3 regions of the Terribacillus sp. AE2B 122 genome follow, and region 1 is predicted to be linked to each of the others. Evidence: riboswitches for the same ligand, from Rfam matches in the RefSeq annotation. Region 1 holds a riboswitch; each other region holds the start of a gene.
What was found. A riboswitch is a leader RNA that binds a small molecule or an ion and turns the genes downstream of it on or off. The one in region 1 is predicted to bind S-adenosylmethionine.
Positions count from the first base shown of each region.

Region 2: linked by a shared signal. The riboswitch ahead of AE2B122_RS08600 (methionine ABC transporter ATP-binding protein) and the one ahead of AE2B122_RS12030 (LLM class flavin-dependent oxidoreductase) in region 1 are both predicted to bind S-adenosylmethionine.
Region 3: linked by a shared signal. The riboswitch ahead of AE2B122_RS06065 (LLM class flavin-dependent oxidoreductase) and the one ahead of AE2B122_RS12030 (LLM class flavin-dependent oxidoreductase) in region 1 are both predicted to bind S-adenosylmethionine.

Region 1 is NZ_LR700945.1:227,530-234,907, forward strand. Features, by position in the region: gene AE2B122_RS11990 (PTS transporter subunit EIIC) at 1-137, shown strand, start outside; gene AE2B122_RS11995 (DUF2164 family protein) at 146-382, opposite strand; gene AE2B122_RS12000 (YdbC family protein) at 470-688, shown strand; gene AE2B122_RS12005 (uracil-DNA glycosylase) at 690-1,322, shown strand; gene AE2B122_RS12010 (VOC family protein) at 1,334-1,699, shown strand; gene mreBH (rod-share determining protein MreBH) at 1,839-2,846, opposite strand; gene AE2B122_RS12020 (CAP domain-containing protein) at 3,346-4,182, shown strand; gene AE2B122_RS12025 (DUF1992 domain-containing protein) at 4,254-4,625, shown strand; SAM riboswitch class I at 4,638-4,739, shown strand; gene AE2B122_RS12030 (LLM class flavin-dependent oxidoreductase) at 4,819-6,192, shown strand; gene AE2B122_RS12035 (S66 peptidase family protein) at 6,407-7,378, opposite strand, start outside.
Region 2 is NZ_LR700944.1:24,409-31,786, forward strand. Features, by position in the region: gene brnQ (branched-chain amino acid transport system II carrier protein) at 1-1,071, opposite strand, end outside; gene AE2B122_RS08580 (hypothetical protein) at 1,328-1,615, shown strand; gene AE2B122_RS08585 (M20 family metallopeptidase) at 1,750-2,955, opposite strand; gene AE2B122_RS08590 (MetQ/NlpA family ABC transporter substrate-binding protein) at 2,959-3,819, opposite strand; gene AE2B122_RS08595 (methionine ABC transporter permease) at 3,825-4,487, opposite strand; gene AE2B122_RS08600 (methionine ABC transporter ATP-binding protein) at 4,478-5,503, opposite strand; SAM riboswitch class I at 5,585-5,694, opposite strand; gene AE2B122_RS08605 (GGDEF domain-containing phosphodiesterase) at 5,869-7,378, opposite strand, start outside.
Region 3 is NZ_LR700943.1:147,565-154,942, forward strand. Features, by position in the region: gene helD (RNA polymerase recycling motor HelD) at 1-1,250, shown strand, start outside; gene AE2B122_RS06050 (anion permease) at 1,286-2,719, opposite strand; gene AE2B122_RS06055 (NAD(P)-dependent oxidoreductase) at 3,026-3,886, opposite strand; gene AE2B122_RS06060 (LLM class flavin-dependent oxidoreductase) at 3,990-4,988, shown strand; SAM riboswitch class I at 5,052-5,163, shown strand; gene AE2B122_RS06065 (LLM class flavin-dependent oxidoreductase) at 5,267-6,286, shown strand; gene AE2B122_RS06070 (NUDIX domain-containing protein) at 6,361-6,951, shown strand; gene AE2B122_RS06075 (aminopeptidase) at 6,990-7,378, opposite strand, start outside.

The DNA.
Region 1 (7,378 bases):
AAGCAGTGAATCATTCTAAAATCAAGCAAATGGGAGTGCATGGAATCGTAGAAGTGGATGATCATAATTTGCAAATAATCATAGGATCACAAGCTACAATTGTGAAAAAGGAAATGGATGATATATTAGATGGTTGAGAGAGCAATCATCGCTCCCTCACCTGAATCCCAAAAAGATCCTCCATCTTTTCATTCATAAACTGATAGGATGCTTCGATACCAGCATTATAAAAAATAGGACCTAGTTCTTTAATGATAAAGTCGAGCAGCAGACCTGCGGCCAGGTCGCCTAGCTGCTCGTCTTTTTCTTGTTCGAAATACGTCTGCAGGGAACTTATCATTTCATTGCGCTGGGTGTCGTTTAATTGGATTGGGTTTTGCACGTGTTTTCCCTCCGTTGGCTTATTTTCGTTTCATTATAGCAGAAAGTTCTGCTAGACTTTAGAAAAGGAAAAAAGGTGGGAGTAACGATGGCAGAATTATCTTATGAGATAGTGAAAGAACTCGGAGTGCTATCTGTATCACCTAAAGGATGGCAGAAGGAACTCAATTTGATCAGCTGGAATGGGCGGGAGCCGAAGTATGATATCCGGGACTGGGCGCCGGAGCATGAGAAGATGGGAAAAGGTATCACATTGTCTGTTGAAGAAGTCAGGACATTGCGCACTTTATTGCAGGAGCAGGACTGACATGCTGCCGGAGAAGTTGGTTCAGTTAGCCAAAGAAAGAATGGCTCCTTATCCGTGTGAAGGTTTCCTGCCTGGAAGAGGGCCGAAGCATCCGGTTCTTTTCTTTGTCGGAGAAGCGCCAGGGGAAACGGAGATACATAGCCTGGTGCCATTCAGCGGACGAGCTGGCAAGGAGCTGGATCTGTTTCTGGAGCGAGCTGCTGTAGAGAGATCAGAGATTTTTATTTCAAGCGCAGTCAGAAGCAGACCTTATCAATATAAGACGAAGCAAATACGCGGTGAGACCATCACGAAGAAATATAATCGAACACCAACTAAGGCTGAAGTTCTTGCGCATGCGCCCGTTCTCGATTATGAAATTGCCCAAGCGGAACCTGAAGTTCTCGTGACTCTGGGGAGAATAGGCTGGGAACGGATAACTGGTTCGAAGGAGAAAATTACAGAAGTTGCTGGAAGGCTGATAGAACAGCCGATTCAGCAATTAAAGAGCTTGGAGGAGGATTCTTTCATCCTTTCCGAGAAGGTATATCGTATCTTCCCGACTTACCATCCAGCGTCCGTTTTTTATAATCCGGGCCTGCGACCGGTAATTGAAGAGCATGCCTATAAGATTCGCGAACTTTTGAACAGATAAGGAGAGATGTAATGGAAAAGGTCAACGGTAAAGTAATCGGGTTTGAATTGAACAGCCAAGATCCGGATAAGGCGGCGAGCTTCTACGCTAATGTTTTTGGCTGGAAGGTCGGTGCTCCAAATTGGGGTTATCATGAGGTGGAGACAGCTGGAGCAATTGATGGCGGAATCAGTAAAGGCCCACATGACTTTCCGCATGGGACAAGAATCCAGATTGAAGTGGAAGACTTGGATAAAGCCATTCAAGCTGCAAAAGAAGAAGGAGCAGTTGTTGTAAGAGAAAAGATGGATTTTGATTCTTTCTATCTCGCTTATCTGGTTGACCCGGTCGGAATCGGTATCGGACTTGTGCAGTCCAGATCCAAAGACCAGAAATAGCGGCTTAAGCGATAAATCCTTGTGCGAGGAAAAGGCACCTCACTCCAGGCTTTCTCACTTATTCCTTCGTTTCTAAGCGGTCTTTTCCGCTTTTCCATAAAAAAACAGGCGTATCAGCTGACTGATATGCCTGTTTTTTTTATTTTGCTGCTTTTTGCAGTTTAGTAATCATCTGCAGGGCACGACCTGTACCGATTGCAACAGATTCCAGTGGATTCGGAGCCAAATGAACAGGAACTGAGATTTCAGATGCAAGCCATTGCTGCATTCCTTTTAGCAATGCGCCTCCGCCAGTCAAGATGACACCGTGGTCAACGATATCTCCGCTTAGTTCTGGCGGGCAATCTTCTAATGTCATACGAATTGTTTCGAGGATCTGCTCCAATGATTCCTTAAGAGCTACTTGTACTTCCTTAGAAGAAATCCCGACAGTCTTCGGTAATCCTGTTACCATATCACGGCCGCGGACATCCATCATCAATTCATCATGGTCAATCAAAGCATAGCCGATTTCCATTTTAATTTGCTCTGCAGTTCTTTCTCCAATGAGGATATTGTACTGCTTGCGGATATATTGAATGATCTCCTCATCCATTGAATCCCCGCCGATGCGGACAGAACGGCAAGAAACAACGCCGCCGAATGAGATAATACCAACTTCACTTGTACCGCCGCCGATATCGACAATTACATTCGCAACTGGCTCATCTACAGGCAGGTCAGCTCCAATTGCTGCAGCTATTGGTTCTTCAATCAAGTGAACATGTTTAGCACCATACGATTTGACCGCATTATGTATAGCGCGTCTTTCTACGGAAGTACTTCCAGACGGTGTGCAGACAACGATGGTTGGTTTGCGAAGGGAAGAGCCCATCACTTTGCTCACTTTTTTCAGGATTTCTTTCAATAATTGAGCTGTTACATCATAGTCAGCGATTACGCCATCTTTTAATGGACGAATTGGTACGATATTCTTAGGTGTTTTACCGACCATTTCTTTCGCTTCTGCTCCAACAGCAACAACGTTTTTTGTTTCCATATCAATCGCAACCACAGAAGGTTCATTCAATACGATTCCTTTTTGTTTTGTATACACAAGTATATTTGCAGTGCCAAGGTCTATTCCGATTTCGGGATTAGAAAACATTATATTTCCTCCAATAATGACATATTTCTACTATATTTATTCTCCCCCGTATAAAGCTTTATGGGGGTAGATCTGTCAAAGAGCTAAAAAGCCGCTAAGATTCGACATAATTTATTCTATCACCTGGTATAGAGGTGATAAAGAGATACCTTTATCCTAATTTGGGAGATTAAACTAATAAGTTTAGGAGAAAAGGATTATATGAGAGTAGTAAGCGTAAGTCAATTTACAGATTGATTACAAAAACTGAGGTATTGTTACAAAATCTAGGAGTAAAAAAGGGTGTCAATCCTAAATTACATCCAATAAATAGAAAGGACGCTGTTTATTGCTAGTTTCGTAGTCGATAAAATGGGTAAGATTTCGCATAAGAACTGACTTTTCACGAAGCTGTTTACGCTTGTATGCCTATTGGAAATTCTAGGCTGCAATATTACACAAAAACCCATGCTATGATGTTGCTGCAACAGAAAACACACATCTCGAAAGGAGCAACATCATGTTTAAGAAAGTATTAGTAACAACACTATCTACAGCTATCCTAGCAGGTGGCGCTTTGGCAGGAACAGCAAATGCTGCACCAGCTCAACCAACTAAAGAAGAAGCTCAAGTGCACGTAGCACAAGTAGTGAAAAGCGGATCTTTCTCTTCTATCGAAGATTTGAATAAATGGGTGAATGAATATCTATCAGCTTATAACATTCACATTAATACTGATAGCTTGCTAGCGAAGTACAATGTACAGCAGCCAGCTCAACAGGAGAAAGCGCAGACTCAAGCACCTAAGCAAGAGGAAGCGAAAGCACCTGCTTCTAATAAAGAAGAGCAAAAAGCAGCTCCTAAAAAAGAAGAAAAAGCTGAAGAGCAAGCAACTGAACAAAAAGCTCAAGCTCCAGCACAAAAACAAGAAACTGCTTCTGATAACAAGCAAACAGAAGAAAAACAAGCTACTGAAGGTCTAAGTGCATTCGAACAGCAAGTAGTGGACTTGACTAACAAAGAGCGTGAAAAAGCTGGTCTTAAAGCTTTAAAAGCTGATACTGAACTAAGCAAAGTAGCTCGTGCGAAATCCAAAGATATGGCTGACAATGGTTACTTCGATCACAACAGCCCAACTTACGGTTCTCCGTTCGATATGATGAAATCTTTCGGTATTTCTTATAAAACTGCAGGTGAAAACATCGCTCAAGGACAAAAGACTCCAGAAGAAGTCGTTGAAGCATGGATGAACAGCCAAGGTCACCGTGAGAATATCCTTAACCCTGATTACACTAATATCGGTGTAGGTTATGTAGAAAACGGTAACTACTGGACACAACAATTCATTGGTAAATAATTCAGATTATTGTATAATGAAAAGCAACCGATTATAATCGGTTGCTTTTCTTGTATATAGGGAGTGATTATATGGATCTGATTTCGCTGCTTGCGGAAGAACGAATCAAGCAGGCTGAAGCCAATGGAGAGTTCCGTAACCTTCCAGGAGCAGGAAAACCTTTGGAGCTGGAGGACTTATCAGGTGTACCGGAGGATATGCGGATGAGCTACAAAATTCTCAAGAATGCTGGATATATTCCGCCTGAAATGGAGCTGCAAAAAGAGATTGTAGCACTGCGCGATTTACTTCACGTTTGTACGAACGACACTGAACGAGCGTGTTACCGAAAGCGGATCAGCGAGAAAGAGATCCAATACGAAGCACTGCTTCAGAAGCTTAAGCGAAATTCGCCAGACACTCTCAGTCAATATCGGGAACAAATCGAACATAAACTAACCTAACTAAATAATATTTTCTTATCACGAGAGGTGGAGGGACTGGCCCTTTGAAGCCTCGGCAGCAGGCAGTAATGTACTGTGCCAATTCCAGCAGACGACAAGTCTGACAGATAAGAGGAGCATTTTACCTTGGATAAGGAGCCTCTTCTGTAAAACGGAAGAGGCTTTTTTTACATAATTAGAGGAGTGGAGAACAATGACGAAACAAATTATCCTGCAAGCATTTGATATGACAGCCGCCAATCATAACGCCCATGGCTTATGGAAGCATCCGGAGAACAGAAGGCATCGGGAATATAAGTCGCTGGATTACTGGATAGAGCTTGCACGCCTTTTGGAAAAAGGAAAGTTTGATGCGATTTTCTTTGCAGATGTACTTGGTGTTTATGACGTATATGGAGGGGATGAAAAGGCAGCGCTGCGTGACGGAGTGCAAGTGCCGCTTAATGATCCAGCCTTCGTTATCCCGGCCATGGCAGCTGTGACGAAGCATTTGTCCTTCGCTGTCACTGTCAGTACATCTTATGAACAGCCATTTCATAATGCGCGTAAATTTTCGACGCTTGATCACCTGACAAATGGGCGTGTTGCTTGGAATATCGTTACATCCTATTTACCGAATGCTGCTCAGAATTTTGGGATGGATAAGATGGTTAAGCATGATGAACGTTACAGAATAGCTGATGAATTCCTAGAGGTTTCTTATAAGCTGCTAGAGGATAGCTGGGAAGAGGATGGTGTTATCTCGGATCCGGAAACAGGGGTTCTAGTGGATCCGGAAAAAGTTCACCGTATAAAACATAAGGGTACCTATTTCTCAGTAGAAGGGCCGCATGTGAGTGAGCCATCTCCGCAGCGTACACCTGTGCTTTACCAAGCAGGTACTTCGGAAAAAGGCAGGGATTTCGCAGCAAGACATGCTGAATGTGTTTTTGTCGGAGGACCTACACCAGAAAAAATCAACTATTACATCGAAGATATTAAAGCGCGGGCGGAGGCGTATGGCAGAAGCCGCGATGAAATTAAGGCGTTTACTTTCCTGCATGTCGTAGTGGCTGAAACGGAGGAGAAAGCTCTTGCAAAATATGATGAAGTTAAACATTATTGGAGCGCAGATGCTGCCAAGGCCCAATATGGCGGCTCTACTGGTTATGATTTGGCTTCTTATGAAAATGAAGAAGAGCTGTTCACATACAAGCACACAGAACAAGGTCAATCGCGAGCTGCTTATCTGACAAAGGATGCTGCCAAGCCATTTACAGTCAAAGAGATACAGGAAAAATTTAGCCAACCTGCTGAAATGGATATCATTATCGGCAGTCCTGAGCAAGTTGCGGACAAAATCGAGGATTTTTTTGTGCGAAGCGGAGTAGATGGCTTCAATCTGACACATTACATTACACCAAAAGATCTGCATGACTTTGTCGAATTAGTTGTACCTATCTTGCAGGAGCGAGGATTATATAAGAAGGATTATGCAGATGGAACATTCAGGGAGAAATTGTACGGACACCCGCATCTAGCTGCGGCACATCCTGCAAAACAAGGAAAGAGGCTGGGACAAAACTAGATAGCTCATCCCTAAAGGCGAACAATTTCTAGGTTGGAAGGGTTGAATTGCCGCTCCGGAAATACACTGCGCTTTCCGCGGGCGGCTGGAGATGCTCCTCGTGCTAACGCACTCCGGGGTCTCGCAATTTAAGTGAAAAAATCCGAACCTAAGCAAATTCACTGCTTCGTTCGGATTTTTGTTTGGCCAAAATACTATTCTCCCAGCCTCTTTTTTATTCCAAATAAGTCAGGGTTCCGCTTTTATTCTGAAAGGAAACTGTTGCAAGTGCACCATTAATCATTGTGAACTGCGGGGGCATATGCCCGATATCAGCATCAAAGATAATGGGCAGGCCAATTTCATCTGCAAATTCATGGATCATCTGTTTATCTGTATAATCCTCTGAAGGATTGCTCCGAGAAGGCCTGCCGATTAGTAAGCCACTTGCTCCATCGAACCAGTCGTGCTCCTTCAGATGCCAAAGATTCCGGTAAGCTTCTGCTGTATCCCAATCCAACCATTCCAAGTAGACGATTGTGTCTTCTTTAAAAGATTTTCGCCACTCCTTGATTGGTGCAAACTTTGTCCCGGCTATGGTCGTCAATGTATTCAGACAGCCGCCAATTAAGCGACCAGTAAAGGATACAGCTTCATTTGTCGTGGATTTCCATTCTGTACTGCTATCCAAATCGAAACCCGAAGGATTATCTAGTTCAAAAAGCGCGTCCCATGAAGATTGATACATAGGGGAGGAGTGCTGAACAACGTGTTTGCGGGATGGTGCCGATAATATCTTATGCCATTGCTTTGTCGTTTCATCGAGTGCTTCCATATTCAAATCAAAGAAATTAGTCGCATGGGCAGATGCAATATTCGTCTGGAGTGTATAGCTGCATAAAAGTGTGCTTGTGTCAGAATAACCAATCAGCCATGTCGGTTTGCTCTTGGATAGCTTGTCCCAATCCAGCCTAGGCAATACTTGTACAAGCAGCTCTCCGCCCCATGGCGGCATAATGGCATCAATTGCGGGATCGGTCAGATAGGTCATCAGCTCGTTTGCTCTAGTTTCAGCAGAACTGCTTCTTGCCGCTTGCTGTTTCCAGACAGTTTCTCCAATGACTACATGGGCACAGAGTTTTTCCAGCTGACTTTTAGCTTTATGTATTTTGTAATGCAATGGAGCAGGAACTCCGCTGGATGGAGC
Region 2 (7,378 bases), on a different contig from region 1:
ACTGATCGTAATCGGATAAATAGCCATCAACACTGGGACTGAGATAGATATCAATTCTGTAAGACCGATGTTCGCTACTACCGCACTGAAGACAGATAGCACAATAGCAAACGTCTTATAAGATATACGTGGCATTAACTCATGGAAAAACGTTGAACAGGAGGTGATCAATCCAACACTTGTCGTTAGACAGGCAACCGTGATCATCAATCCAAGGAAAATCATGCCCCATGAGCCGAAATAATAATTGGATACATCAGCAAGAATCTCAGCACCATTGCTTAAATAACCAAGCTCACTGACACTGGACGCACCCATGAAGGAAAGCGCTGTATAAATCACAGCAAGTACAACGGCTGCAAGAGCAGTTGCTAACAAGCAAACCTTCATAACCGAGCCTTTGTTCGTGATGCCCTTATCCTTTAAAGCATTTACGATGATGATTCCGAACACACAAGCAACTAGCGCATCTAAGGTCAAATAGCCTTCCTGGAATCCTTTAAAGAAAGCATTTGCCGTATACTCACTTTGAGGTGCATGGAATTTGCCGATTGGGAAAATAATGGCAACAATAACAAGCAAGCTGATAAAAGCCAGTTTGATCGGTGTCAGGAATTTCCCGATTACATCGATGATCTTAGTAGGGTTCATCGATAACAAGCAAGTAATTGCAAAGAAAAGGACCGAAAACAAAATCAACGGAAGCGGACCTGGATCAGCAGGCAAGAATGGTTTTAAACCAATCTCATATGATACATTCCCTGCACGCGGTATAGCAAAAAACGGTCCGATTGCAAGATATAGAATGATCGTATAAACAATTCCGAATACCGGGTGCACCCTGCTCGATAGTGACATAAGATCCCGCTCGCCTGAATAAACGAAGGCGATGATCCCAATCAGCGGCAACCCGACCCCTGTTACAAGAAAGCCTGCATTAGCTATCCATATATTTTCACCGGCTTGCTGCCCAAGCAACGGCGGGAAAATCAGATTACCCGCTCCGAAGAACAAAGCAAAGAGCATCAAACCAAGAATGACGGTAAATGAACCTGGTACTTTCTTTGACACAAAAAAAACCTCCACTAACTATTCGAATAGTCTGATAAATAACAAAATATTGAGTTTAATAAAATTTTGTCAGATTTTCTGACACAATACTGGTTAGTATAATACTGAATTGTGCAACATTCAAGGAGTTTTTGTTAGGAATCTTCTGTAATTATATGTATAACAAATTTATTCAAACATAAGATCCGCTTTATCAAAGTCTAATACGAATAATTTATCGGTTGTTCCCGACAATAAGCATAAAAGGAACATGATTATGGACTTCCCTAACATTCAAACAAACTTTTGGGATTCTGTTATTGGCATCCCAGCAACACTTGTCCTCACACAACTTCTTAAACTATTTTTACCGTTACCAAAGCAGTATGTGCCTACTGCCGCCATCTTAATCGGTCTGGCACTCTCGATTTTTTACAGTCATCCACATGATTTGATTGCCGGTATTTTTATGGGCTATTTTTATGGCTATGCTGCCATTGGCAGTTATGCCGCTACAAAGACAACTTGGGGAGTTTTTCGGAGGGAGAAGCGGGACTTTTCATAAAAAAACCTCAGCCATATAGGCAGAGGTTATAAGAGATTACTTAGTCGGACTAGCATATACGATTCAGCACTAGGCTAGCTGACAGTATACTGCAGACAAACTATGGAGCAAGCAGTTTATCCCAGCCTCTATCTTCATTTAACTTGTTTTCGAGTCTTACTCTCTTTAAAAGCAAGTTTAGCTTGCTTTAGGAGTTCCTTGTCTGTCAGCAACCGGTAACCTGTATGCGCTAATGCTTTGGCTCCTTTTAATACAGCTGCATCACCAATTTCAGAACGGGCAGCTTCCCTGAATTCCTCTGTATGGCCAATCAAATCTTCCGGTCCAATTTGAATATAAGGATGCGCAGTCGGTACCTCATAACTGATATTACCTGTATCAGTCGAGCCCCGTCCCTTGCCTTTCTTCAAATGCACATACTCTCCTACATTCTCCAATTCTTCCTTGAGCACCTGGTCCAGCACCGAATTCAGGACAAAATCCTTCACTTCATTTTGGAATCTCTCTATCTTGACGCTAGCTCCAGTAGCTAATGCCGCCCCTTGAGCAATATTCCTAACTTTCTCGGAAACAGCTTGTGCTTTTGTCCACGTTTCTGCCCGGATGAAGAATCTTGCTGAGGCATATTCAGGTACGATATTCGGTGCGTCTCCACCGTTTGGAATGATGCCATGTATGCGTATGTCCTGCGGAAGATGCTGCCGTAATGCATTTATTCCATTGAAAAGCTGGATGACGGCATCCAATGCATTGATTCCTTTATCTGGTGAACCTGAAGCGTGAGCTGGTTTTCCGTAGAAATGAAAATCAAGCGGATCGACAGCAAGAAATTCACCAGTAACACTCGTTCTGCCAGAAGGATGAATGATTAAAGCAGCATCAATATCCTTCAGCAACCCATGTTTTACAAAGCTTCCTTTGGCACTGCCGTTTGGTCCGCCTTCCTCAGCAGGTGTGCCGAGAACCGCTACACTACCGCCTGTCTGGTCCAATGTTTCTGCCAATGCGATGCCAGCTGCCGTACTAGTGGTGCCGATAATATTGTGGCCGCAAGCATGCCCGATGCCCGGCAATGCATCATATTCGGCGAGGAAAGCGATACGGGGACCTGGTTTACCGCTATCCTTCAAAGCATAAAATGCTGTCTCATGCCCTGCTACTCCTTTATCTACCTGAAATCCCGCTTCTTCCAGCAATGCAGTAAGCGTTTCACTGGCAAAAAATTCCTGGTTGCCGATTTCCGGTTTAGCATGGATGGCCTGACTTGTCTGGATATACTTTTCCCCATTTGCATCTAAATGCAGCGCAACTCGGCTAACCTCGGTGACAGATTTACTCATATCTCATTCCTCCTCCTGTAGTCTTTTCAGATGCTTTTGCAATTCTTCTTTCGGCACATCAACTACGATAGAGCCACCACTCGTATCCTTATCTACTGCTTCCTTCACTGCTTCATCCTGATATAGTTCGACAATTTTCTGGTACGTCTCATTATTTTCATCATCTTTGTTTACCGCGAAAACATTTACAAACGGTGTGATGCTATCATCATTAGCATTCTCTAGATAAATCGGATCTTCTTTCGGATTAAGACCTGCCTGACCTGCAATCCCATTATTGATAAAAGATACTGCTACATCTGGCAGTACACGTGGTGTTTGCTGCGCAACAACAGGTACAATCTCAATATTCTTCGGATTCTCTACAATCTTGGAAGGATCTCCGAATTGGCCAAAATCATCCGCTAATTTGATTACGCCAGCTGCTTCCAAAGCCCGCAGCGATCTAGCTTGGTTGGACGGATCATCCGGGATAGCAATCTTGTCGCCTTCCTTCAATTCATCAAGGCTATCTATTTTCTCTGAATAGGCTCCGATTGGGGCAATGACTGTCGAACCGATTGGCACGATAGTATCACCATTTTCTTTGGCATATTGACTTAGGAAGGCGATATGCTGGAATGAGTTCATGTCGATTTCACCGTTCGCCAATGCTTGGTTTGGCAATGTATAGTCGGAGAATTCTACAAGTTCGATATTGATTCCCTCTTCCTTCGCCTTTTCTTTCAATATTGGCCATTGGTCACCATCAGACCCTGTCACACCGATTTTAACTGTTTGACTGCCATCTGCTGAGCTACTTCCGCATGCTGCAAGGATAAACAAAAAGACTAACGAAACAATTCCTAGTAGAGCTTTTTTCACGTCAATCATCTCCTTAAGATTTTTCTGGAAAGTGTATTGCCGACCCATTGGGCAAGCTGGACAAGCACAATTAAAATAACGACTGTAACCATCATGACGCTCGTATCAAATCGCTGATATCCATATGTCATCGCCACATGGCCGAGACCCCCTCCGCCGACAGTTCCTGCCATTGCGGAGAAATCAATCAGACTGATTGTAATGAACGTCAATCCGAGAACGAGCGGACCGAGTGCTTCCGGAATCAGTATCGTATAAATGATCTGAAGCGGACTAGCTCCCATGGCCTTGGCAGCTTCGATGACACCAGGATCGATACTTATGAAGTTGTTTTCCACAACCCGAGCGATGCTGAATGCTGCTGCTATGCTCATCGGAAAAATAGCTGCCCATGTTCCGATGGTCGTGCCAATCACCTCTCTGGTCAGCGGACTAATCGCAACTAAAAAGATAATGAAGGGGATCGGACGGATAATGTTGATTAGAAAATTAATAATTTGATAAAGAAAAGCATTTTCCAAGATGTTTCCTTTTCGTGTTACAAAAAGTAAAAGACCGATAATAATACCGAAAATTGACCCAATCACCAAAGTGACAGCTACCATCAGGATCGTCTGACCTGTTGCTTCGACGATTCGCGGCCAAAATGTCTGCCAATCTACGCCCATGTTACGTCCACCTCCTCTATTTGTACGATTTCATTCAATTCTTCCACTGCATTGGCCGTTTTCCCAACGTCTCCATCAAAGCTAACAAGTAAGTTTCCGTAGAATTTAGCCTGAATCTCTTGGACGGAACCATAGACGATGTTCACGTCAATATCGTGCTTCCTCGTTACCCGGGATAAGACAGGTTCGCTCGCAACCTCTCCTTTAAAGATGATCCGATACAGTTGCTTCCCGCCTTTTTGTCGCCACTCATCCAATAGGGACGGAGAAGGAAGATCCTGCTGCACGGAACGGATGAAACGCTTCGTCGTCTGATGGGCAGGACTTGTGAATGTATCGAATACTCCTCCCGATTCTATGACCTCGCCATCCTCCATAACAGCAACCTTGTCGCAGATTGACTGAATCACATGCATTTCATGGGTAATCAGTAGAATTGTGATGCCGAATTCCTTATTTACCTTTTTCAGAAGTCGGAGTATCTCTCCGGTTGTATCAGGGTCCAACGCTGAGGTTGCTTCATCACAAATCAAAATATCCGGCGAAGTAGCTAGCGCCCTAGCAATGCCCACTCGCTGCTTTTGCCCTCCCGACAGCTGTTCCGGATAATCCTTTGCTTTATCCGACAATCCAACGAAGCGGAGAAGTTCATCTACTCTCTCTTTTATTTTTGCTCGCGGCATTTTTGCCAGTTTCAAAGGATAAGCAACATTACCAGCAACAGTCCGCGAGGTTAACAGATTGAAATTCTGAAAGATCATCCCTATCCTGCGGCGTACTTTCCTGACCTCAGTTGGGCGAAGACTAGCTAAATCCACACCTTGCACTTCCACAGCTCCAGCCGTCGGGTTCTCCAGCACATTCACTAGCCGTAACAATGTACTTTTACCTGCTCCGCTGAAGCCGATAATGCCGAATATTTCTCCTTCCTCGATTGTCAGATTCACATTTCGGACAGCATGCACCTCCCGTTTTCCGATTGTAAAAGTCTTAGATACATCCTTGAACGTAATCATCACTTTTCCTCCCATCAACGCAAAAGAGCCCTCTTTTTCCTTATCCAGAAAAAAGAGGGCTCCACGTATGAAACTTCCTCATTCTCATCTTCCAAACGCTCATAGGCGTTTGCAGGAATTGGCACGGTATTTGTGTAAACCCGTTGCCGAGACGTCATAGGGCCTGATCCCTCGGTCTCTCTGGATAAGAATAAAACAAGTATGTAGTTGTAAGATTTGATTACCATGTTATGGGTTTTCCAATAGAATGTCAATTCATTTTTTGAAAATCTTTTTTTCTTCTTCCCTTGTCGATATAAAAAAAGGCTGCTTACACGCAGCCTTTCAAACATAGTATAATGCTTGTCAAAAGTCACTCTTAGGATTTACAGCCACTTCGAACGAAATAACACGGCCTCCGTCGGCTTCCCAATCAAATATCCCTGCACTAACGCACAGCCATTTTCCTTTAGAAATTCAAGCTGTTCCTGTTCCTCGACACCTTCAGCAACCACGTCCAGATCGAGTTGCTTTGCCATAAGTAAAATCGTTTCAACCAACACTTTATTATTTCGATTGTGCATCATATCGCAGACAAAAGCACGATCGATTTTCAATGTATGAACAGGCAGGCGCTGGATGTACTGAAGAGAGCTGTAACCTGTCCCAAAATCATCGATGCTGATACGAATACCAAGCTGCTTGATATGCTCCAGAACAGCTATAGCATAGGAGTCACTAAATGGGATATTTTCTGTGATTTCCAATTCCAGATAAGTCGGGTCCATCTCATATTCACGCAGCGCATCCTCTAATTCTGCGAGAAAATCGGGATGGAGGAATTGATTGACAGAAATATTAACAGCAAGGCTGATCGGTTCATACTCTTGTGTTTTCCAGCAGCTCCATTGTCTGCACACTTCTCGGATCATCCATCTTCCAAGAGGAATAATGAAACGTGATTCTTCAGCAAGCGGAATGAATGTATTGGGAAACAGCAGCCCTCGCTCCGGATGCTCCCAGCGCATCAATACCTCCGCACCAGAAACAGTATTTGTATCTAAACGATATAGCGGCTGAAAGTGAAGCTGGAACTCTCCTCTTTCCAGTCCATACCGCATCTCTTTCTCAAGCTCGAGCTTGGATTGTTCTGCAGGGAGGTACGTCTCATCATAGAATAGCCAACGCTTTCCGTGACTTTTCTTTGCTGCATACATGGCAGTATCTGCTTTAATAGTCAATAGTTCGACATCTTCGGCATGTTGCGGATAAAGACTAATTCCGATACTTGCAGAAACAAATACTTCCTTTCCATGGAGATAAAACACCTGTTCAAGTGATTGAATTAATTCACATACAGTTCTTTCTATCTCAGGAATCTTCGTAATAGGCAACAGAATAAGGAATTCATCTCCACCTTGGCGGAACACCTTTGCTCCTGACACGAGATTCCCTTGCAATCGTTCTGCCACCTTTCTCAGCAGCATGTCCCCGGCACCATGATTCATCGTGTCATTCACCCATTTGAAATGATCCATATCCAAAAAGAGCAAGGAAAAACCGCTTTCGTTCGTCTTTACCCATTCTGAAGCTATCCGATCAAATTCACGACGGTTCGGGAGCCCTGTCAGCGGATCATGAGCAGCAAGGAATTCCGTTCGTTCGATGGAAGCTTCCAATTCCTTATTTTTTTGAAACAGCTCTTCAGTTCGCTCCAATACTTTACCTTCCAGTTCAAGCATGAGCTTTCTATTCTGGAACATTGTATTCATTTGTCGAAAGATGATCAGTAATGTAGAAACAATACAGCCAAGTGCTATTAAATCAAATCCGCCGCCTCTGGCTACGATGAGTGCAAGTAAAACCAGAACGCTGACATTGGAAAACCATAGTCGT
Region 3 (7,378 bases), on a different contig from region 1:
CTGGGCTTATCTTCAAAGATGTCAGCTTCCGTAAGCAGCGCATCGTGAGTAAACAGGAAATCCAATCTCATTTCTATAGTCTATCCAATTCTTTACCAATTTCGAATCGAGCAGAGCTGACCGCAGCTTGGATCGTAGAAAAGCTGCAGCTTTGGGGTGAGTGGGAAACAAGGAAAGATTGGGTGCGGGAAGAAGTAGAGCTGATGGAGAAGGAAGACTATGTCCAAGCCTTTTCCGAGCTTCAAAAGAAAGACCGCACAGATACAGATGACTTTGAGGAGAACAAGCAGGAAGAAGAGATCCTTCGCAAGTGGGTTGTCGAAAGGAAGCTTCGCCCGTTGATCAAGAAAGTACGTAAGCATGCTTTCATCAATGTGAAAAAGTCTTACCTGCGTATGCTGACAGCTGAAAGACGACCGGAAATGCCAGCATCATGGACGGATCTTTATGAAACAACCAAGAAAAATCTTATTCGCAAGTACATGAATTGGGAAGATGTGACGCCATTTGTCTATTTCCGTGATAAGGTGCTTGGTGATCGTTCGGATAAAACAATTCGTTATGTGCTTATTGATGAAGCGCAGGATTATTCTGCTTTCCAATTCGCTTATTTACAACAGGCCTTCCCTAATGCGAGAATGACATTGCTTGGTGATATCAACCAAGCGATTCAGGCGCATGCTCTGACAGGGGAGAATGTACTCTCTGGTAATACAGCTGACAGCCATCGGATCGAGCTATGGCGCAGCTATCGTTCGACAAGACAGATAGTCGACTTCACGAAGGAACTCCTGGACCATGCCAAGCAAATCCAGCCATTCAACCGGGATGGAGATCTTCCGACGCTGACGAAAGCGAATGGTGAAACGGAAAGACGCCGGCTAGTCCTGGAGAAAATCCGTTCTTTGCAGGAATCAGGTTATGAAACAATTGCAGTTATCGCTAAGACAAGCAAAGAGAGCAAAGAAGCGCATAACTGGATCAAGGAAGAAATGGAAGCTGATCTGATTACTGAGACAACTTCCCAATACAAAAAAGGTTTATCGGTTATTCCGGCTTATTTGGCCAAAGGTATCGAGTTCGATGCGGTTATACTGTATGATGTCTCAGATGAGGCGTATGGCCATGAATCGGAACGCACTTTACTTTATACAGCTTGTACACGAGCGATGCATGAATTGCATATGTACAGCGTTGGCAACTTGAGTCCGTTTATCGAAGCAGCAGATTCTGCTACTTATACAAGCTAATAAAAAAAAGGAATCCATAAGGATTCCTTTTTTTTTTACCATAGACCAATCAGTTTCCACCATAGTCCGCCGATACCGATCCAGACGATCAAGTGAATGATGGAGATGAGGAAGCCGAGCCCCCACCATTTTTGCTGGGTGACGAAGCCTGCGCCAAAGAATACCGGTGCAGGACCACTGCCGTAGTGTGTCAGACAGCCGAACAAGTTACTGAAGAAAGCTAACAATAGGGCTGACAATAATGGCGGCGCACCAGCTGCAACAACTACTGAAAGAAAGGCTGCGTACATGGCGCTCACATGTGCTGTGTTACTCGCAAAGAAATAATGAGAGTAGAAATACACGATAGCCAATACAAGCAATGCGACAGGCCATGAAAGTGTACTTACAACATTCCCCATAATATCACTGAACCAAGGTACAAGGCCAAGTTCGTTCAAGTAATTCGCCATCATAACAAGTACAGCGAACCATACGAGTGTATCCCATGCACCTTGCTCTTGTTTGATATCAGACCAAGTCAATACTTCTGTCAGCAATAGAACGACAAGTCCGATGAATGCTGCTGTCGTAGAGCCGATTCCGAAGCTTTCGCCGAAAATCCACAATACAAGGAGAAGCAGGAACACGCCGATCATATACCATTCAGAACGCTTTAGTTTACCCATGCTTTGTAATTTCTCTGTCGCCATTTCAGTCGCCTTCGGTGTTTCCTTGATTTCTGGAGAATACAGCTTGAAGATGACGAAAGGAATAACAATCAAACTGATGATACCAGGCACGATGGAAGCAAGAATCCAGCTTCCCCATGAGATTGATTGACCAGTAACACTCTCAGCAGCAATGGCTGCCAATGGGTTTGCTGCCATTGCTGTCAGGAACATTGCTGAAGTGATCCCGTTTCCTTGGTAGGATGCAAAAGTCAGGAAAGAACCAATTTTGCGCTCTGTACCATCACCGCTTTTAGAACCATATGAACTTGATAATGACTGGATGATTGGGAAAATGATACCGCCGGCACGAGCAGTATTAGATGGCATGGCCGGTGACAGAATCAAGTCACTGCCGATCAACGAGTAAGACAAGCCTAAAGTCTTTTTACCGAATAGACGCACGAACAAATAGGCAATTCTGGACCCGAGACCAGTTTTGATGAAACCTCTGGAAATAAAGAACGCAATGACGATGAGCCAGATTGTACTATTCTGGAATCCGCTCAACGCTTCTTCTAGTCCGAGTGTCTTCGTCAAAACGATAGCCGTCAGCGAAAGGATAGCGACACTGCCCATTGGCATCGGTTTAATGATCAGACCGATGATCGTAGCGACGAAGATAGCAAATAAATGCCATGCTTCTGCTTGTACACCATCTGGTGAAGGGACGAACCAAAGAATTACGCCGATCAATACAGTGATTAGGAGCGGAATCCATTTGACCTCCCGTTTTGGTTTGTTAGATGAATCAGCCATGATGAAGACCCCTTTAGAAAGTTATTAAATTAATAAAACCATAATTATCTTAGCATAAAAATATTGATATGAAAGTATTCTGCTAGTAGAGTGCCTGTTTCTAACTGATTAAAAAAATTTAATAAACCAAACAGATGATAATGATTATAATTTGGTGAAAATATGCAAAAAAATTACTTCACATGAATTAAGTACCTTATGCCTACATACCCTGTACATATTGTTAATATGCCAATGTTAATTAAAAATAATAGATGAGAATAAAAAAAGAATCCGAAAAAATTCGGATTCTTTGTCTAATATGTGTCAATCTCTTGCTAAAAGTGCATAAACGGCAGCGACATCCTGTTTGCCATAGCCGTTCTTTTTCGCTAATGCATACAGTTCTTTAACACTGTTTGTCATCGGAAGAGGAGCGCCTGCTTCATAAGCTGTTTCGGAAATCTGCTGCAAGTCTTTGTATGCATGCTCCAGAGGAAATTGCGGATCAAAGTTCTGCTGGAGAATCGTATCCCGTTTCCCAGCTTGGATATCACTTGTCACAGGCAGGGCGAGCAATACATCCATCAGATGCTCCCGATCAAGACCGACTGCTTCCCCAAAGCTGATTGCTTCAGATAAACCAGTCAGAGACTGAACAAGCAGCATATTCACTGCAAGCTTAGTAGATGAGCCATTACCATTGACGCCCATATGCTGGATGCTTTGTCCCATTTTCTCAAGCAGCGGGGTGATCTCTTTAACATCTTGTTCGTCTCCGCCAACTAGAAAGTGCAGTTTACCTTGCTGCGCCGGAGCCTTTGAACCTGATACGGGTGCATCAACAAAACGGATATGATGCGCACGAGCAGCTTCAGCCATCTCTTTTGTGAACGCAGGTTTTACGGTACTGACATCCACCCACAAACTATTTTCCTTCATGCCGCTGAAAAGTCCATCTTCCCCATAAGCAACTGCTTGGACAGCAGCTGGGTCTGTCAGCATCGTAAATACGATATCAGCTTGTTCCCCGACTTGCCGTGGCGATTCTGCCCAGTTAGCACCTTTATCCAATAGTGCTTGGGCTTTTTCTTTTGTGCGATTAAAGACTACTAATTGTTCGCCTTTTTCGAGCAGGTTTGCTGCCATGTTTTGTCCCATGATTCCTAATCCGATAAATCCGATCATTTGAGCACCATCCTTTTTATTCGGTCATTTCTAGCATACAGAAAAACGGATTGTTTTTAAAAGTCTTTCGCACAGGATATGATACAAAGAAGGAGTGGGTAGAATGAAGCTTAGTATATTGGATCAATCCCGAATCAAAGAAGATGGCAATGCGGCAGATGCATTGGAAGAAACAGTGCGGCTGGCAGAGCTCGCTGATCAGCTTGGGTATACGCGCTTTTGGGTGTCCGAACATCACGCTGGCAGCTTGGCTCATAGCAGTCCAGAGCTTCTGATGGGGCATCTTGCTGCCAAAACATCCCGCATCCGTATCGGATCAGGCGGTGTTATGCTGCCTCATTATAGTGCGTATAAAGTGGCTGAAAATGCAAGATTGCTCGAAGCACTTCATCCAGGAAGGATCGACCTTGGGATCGGGAGGGCTCCTGGCGGTATGCCAGCCGCAAAAAGGGCACTGCAGGAGCATAAGGCTGTACCGGAGGATTGGTATGATCGGCAAATACGTGATTTGCTTCATTATTTGGATATAAGAAAAGAAGAAAAGCATCGCTTCGGAGATCTGGTAGCGATGCCGAACATTAACACTGCTCCGTCTGTCTGGCTCCTTGGCGGAAGCGCAGGCAGCGCTGGTCTTGCTGCATATCATGGAATCGGGTTTGCTTATGCCCAATTCATACGTGGAGATAAAGATGCAGCAGTGCTGGATGTGTATCAGAAAGCCTTCCAAGAAGGGAAGCATCAGCCGCAAATGATGGTAAGTCTGTTTTTATTCTGTGCGGAGACGACAGCAGCTGCACAAGCGCTGGCGAAAAGTCATGAAGTTGCATCGCTGCTTCAGGAACAAGGGAGACCAGTCAAAGGGATGCTGCGCCCGGATAAGGCAGCAGACTACAAAATGTCTCCTTATGAAAAAGAGCGTCTTGAGGACAATCGTCCTACCATGGTAATTGGGACACCAACTGAGGTGCTGCAGCAGCTTGAAGAGCTGGAAGACTATTACGGCGGGGAAGTTGAGTTCATGCTCACCAGTCCAGTTTATGAAGAGAAAGCAAGACAAGATGGGTACCGTCTTTTGATGGAGGCACATCAGCGTAAGCAATAGCAGTTATTCTGTTTGAATCAGACACTGCTAATCTGGTATAGTAGGAAGTACAATTCATAAGAAATCTTATAACGAGTGGTGGAGGGAAAGGCCCGATGAAGCCCGGCAACCCACTGTAGGAGGGCAGTCCTGCAGGAAGGTGCTACGACCTGCAGCAAAAGCTGCGTGATAAGATGACGACGGCTGCAATACAGAGCTTCTTCTCATCGAAGAAGCTTTTTTAGTAGAATCGATGTGTCGTTCGGTAGGATTTCCTATGTGCAAAAGGAGTAATAACAATGAAATATGCATACTGGCAGCCAGTTTCAAGCAGCTGGCTGCGTCATGTGGAAGATGGAGGACCGCTTAGCCTGTCAGATGTGAAGGAAACTGCGCATACGGCTGAAAACTTAGGATTCGATGCGGTCTTCCTGCCAGACACCTACCTATACCAAGGAAAAAATGCCGGTCAGCAGCTGAACTTTTGGGAAGCTGCTGGCGCTATTGCGGAGGCAACCGATAAATTGCACATTATGGCAGCAGTCCGGCCAAGCATCGATCAGCCTGTGGAAGCAGCGAGACAGGCAGTAATGATTGATCAGATTAGTAATAGCCGTTTTTCACTAGCGGTCGTTTCTTTCTTACGTGAAGAGGAGCAAAAACGCCTAGATGGTGATATTGCAGGATCAGAGGATTTCTATATGCAAACAGAGGAATTCTTTGAAGTGCTGCGCGGAGTTTGGACAGCTAGCAGTTACACATATGATGGCTTGTACTATCAAGTACAGCATGTCGATTATTTACCGGCAGGCAAGACCAAAGAGATTTCGCCATTATATGCTGGTGGAGAAAGCGACTATTTACGGCAGACAATTGCCGAGACATGTGATGCATATGTAATGAAAGGCGGCTCTGTACAGGAAGTGGCCAGTATGATCGCTGATATGCAGATTCGTCGTGAGGCAGCTGGCAAATCTCCATTTACCGAATTCGGTATGACAGCTTATGTCATTTGCCGTGAAACGGAGGAAGAAGCCTACCAGGAATGGGAAAGAATTACCGGCGGAGATTACGAATCATATGTAACAGAGGAAGAGCTGGCACAAAAAAGCAAAATTAGCGATGATGCTGTTTCTGCAAGAGGGCTTCGGCCGCATCTGGTTGGTACCCCGTTACAAATTGCACAGCGGATACTTGCATACGAGCACGCTGGTGTCAGTCTTTTGCTGCTTCAGTTTTCGCCGCATATGCAGGAGATGGTGCGGTTCGCGAACGAAATCATGCCACTAGTCGAGGAAATGCGCGATAACTCGATCTGATTGGAAATATACGGTAGACAAGCCTGAAGATATCGCTTACATTAGTAAAAAAGGAATAAGTATGGGGGCAAAACATGGAGCTATTGACGATTTTCGATGAGCAGCATCGGGAGCTTGGGGTGAAAGAAAGAGAGGAAGTCCATCGTGATGGAGACTGGCATGAGACTTTCCACTGCTGGTTTATAGAACATGATGGTACAGAACTATACATTTATCTACAGCAACGTTCTTTCAATAAAAGTGAATTTCCCGGGAAATACGACATTACCGCAGCTGGTCATCTGGAAAGCGGCGAAACGCCTGTGGTCGGAGGCTTACGTGAAGTGCAGGAAGAATTGGGTGTTATGCTTCAAGAGAGCGATCTTTTTTATAAAGGAATCATTCAAGAAGAATTATTCGCCAAAAATTTAGTCGATCGGGAGTTCTGTCACCAATTCTTCTACTACTTAGAGGAACTGCCAGATATTCTTTTAAACGAAGAAGTGCTACAAATCGTACGGATGCGTGTAAATGATTTGGAAAAGCTCGTCGAGGGAAAAGCGGCAAGCGTAGAAGCGGAAGTTGTTGCAGGAGCTCCACGTCAGCGGATCGATGTAGCGAATGATGAACTGTGTCCTCATCAGCTTGGCTATTACCGAGAAGTACTCATGATTTGCCGTACATAGCAAAAGGAGCAGCGTTACGCTGCTCCTTTTCTGTGTCTTTAAAAAGCCCAGTTTCCATTTTCGAAGATAGCTTCAGTTGTTCCATCTGGCGTTTCGCCTGTGATGGATAATTCTCCGGAACCAACCATGAAATCAACATGGGTCAGACTGTAGTTAAAGCCTATTTCCATAAATTCTTCTTTTGATTTATTGCGAGCATCCTTTACGCACATGCCAATCGCTTGGCCAAGAGCCAAATGACAGGAAGCATTCTCATCGAATAAAGTATTATTGAACACGATCCCAGACTGAGAAATAGGCGACTGGTGCGGTACTAGCGCAACCTCTCCAAGGAATTGTGCCCCTTCGTCTGTTTCAAGCAAATTCTTCAATGTTTCATAGCCTTTTTCCGCTGTGAAGTCTACCACTTTTCCTTTCTCAAAGGTAA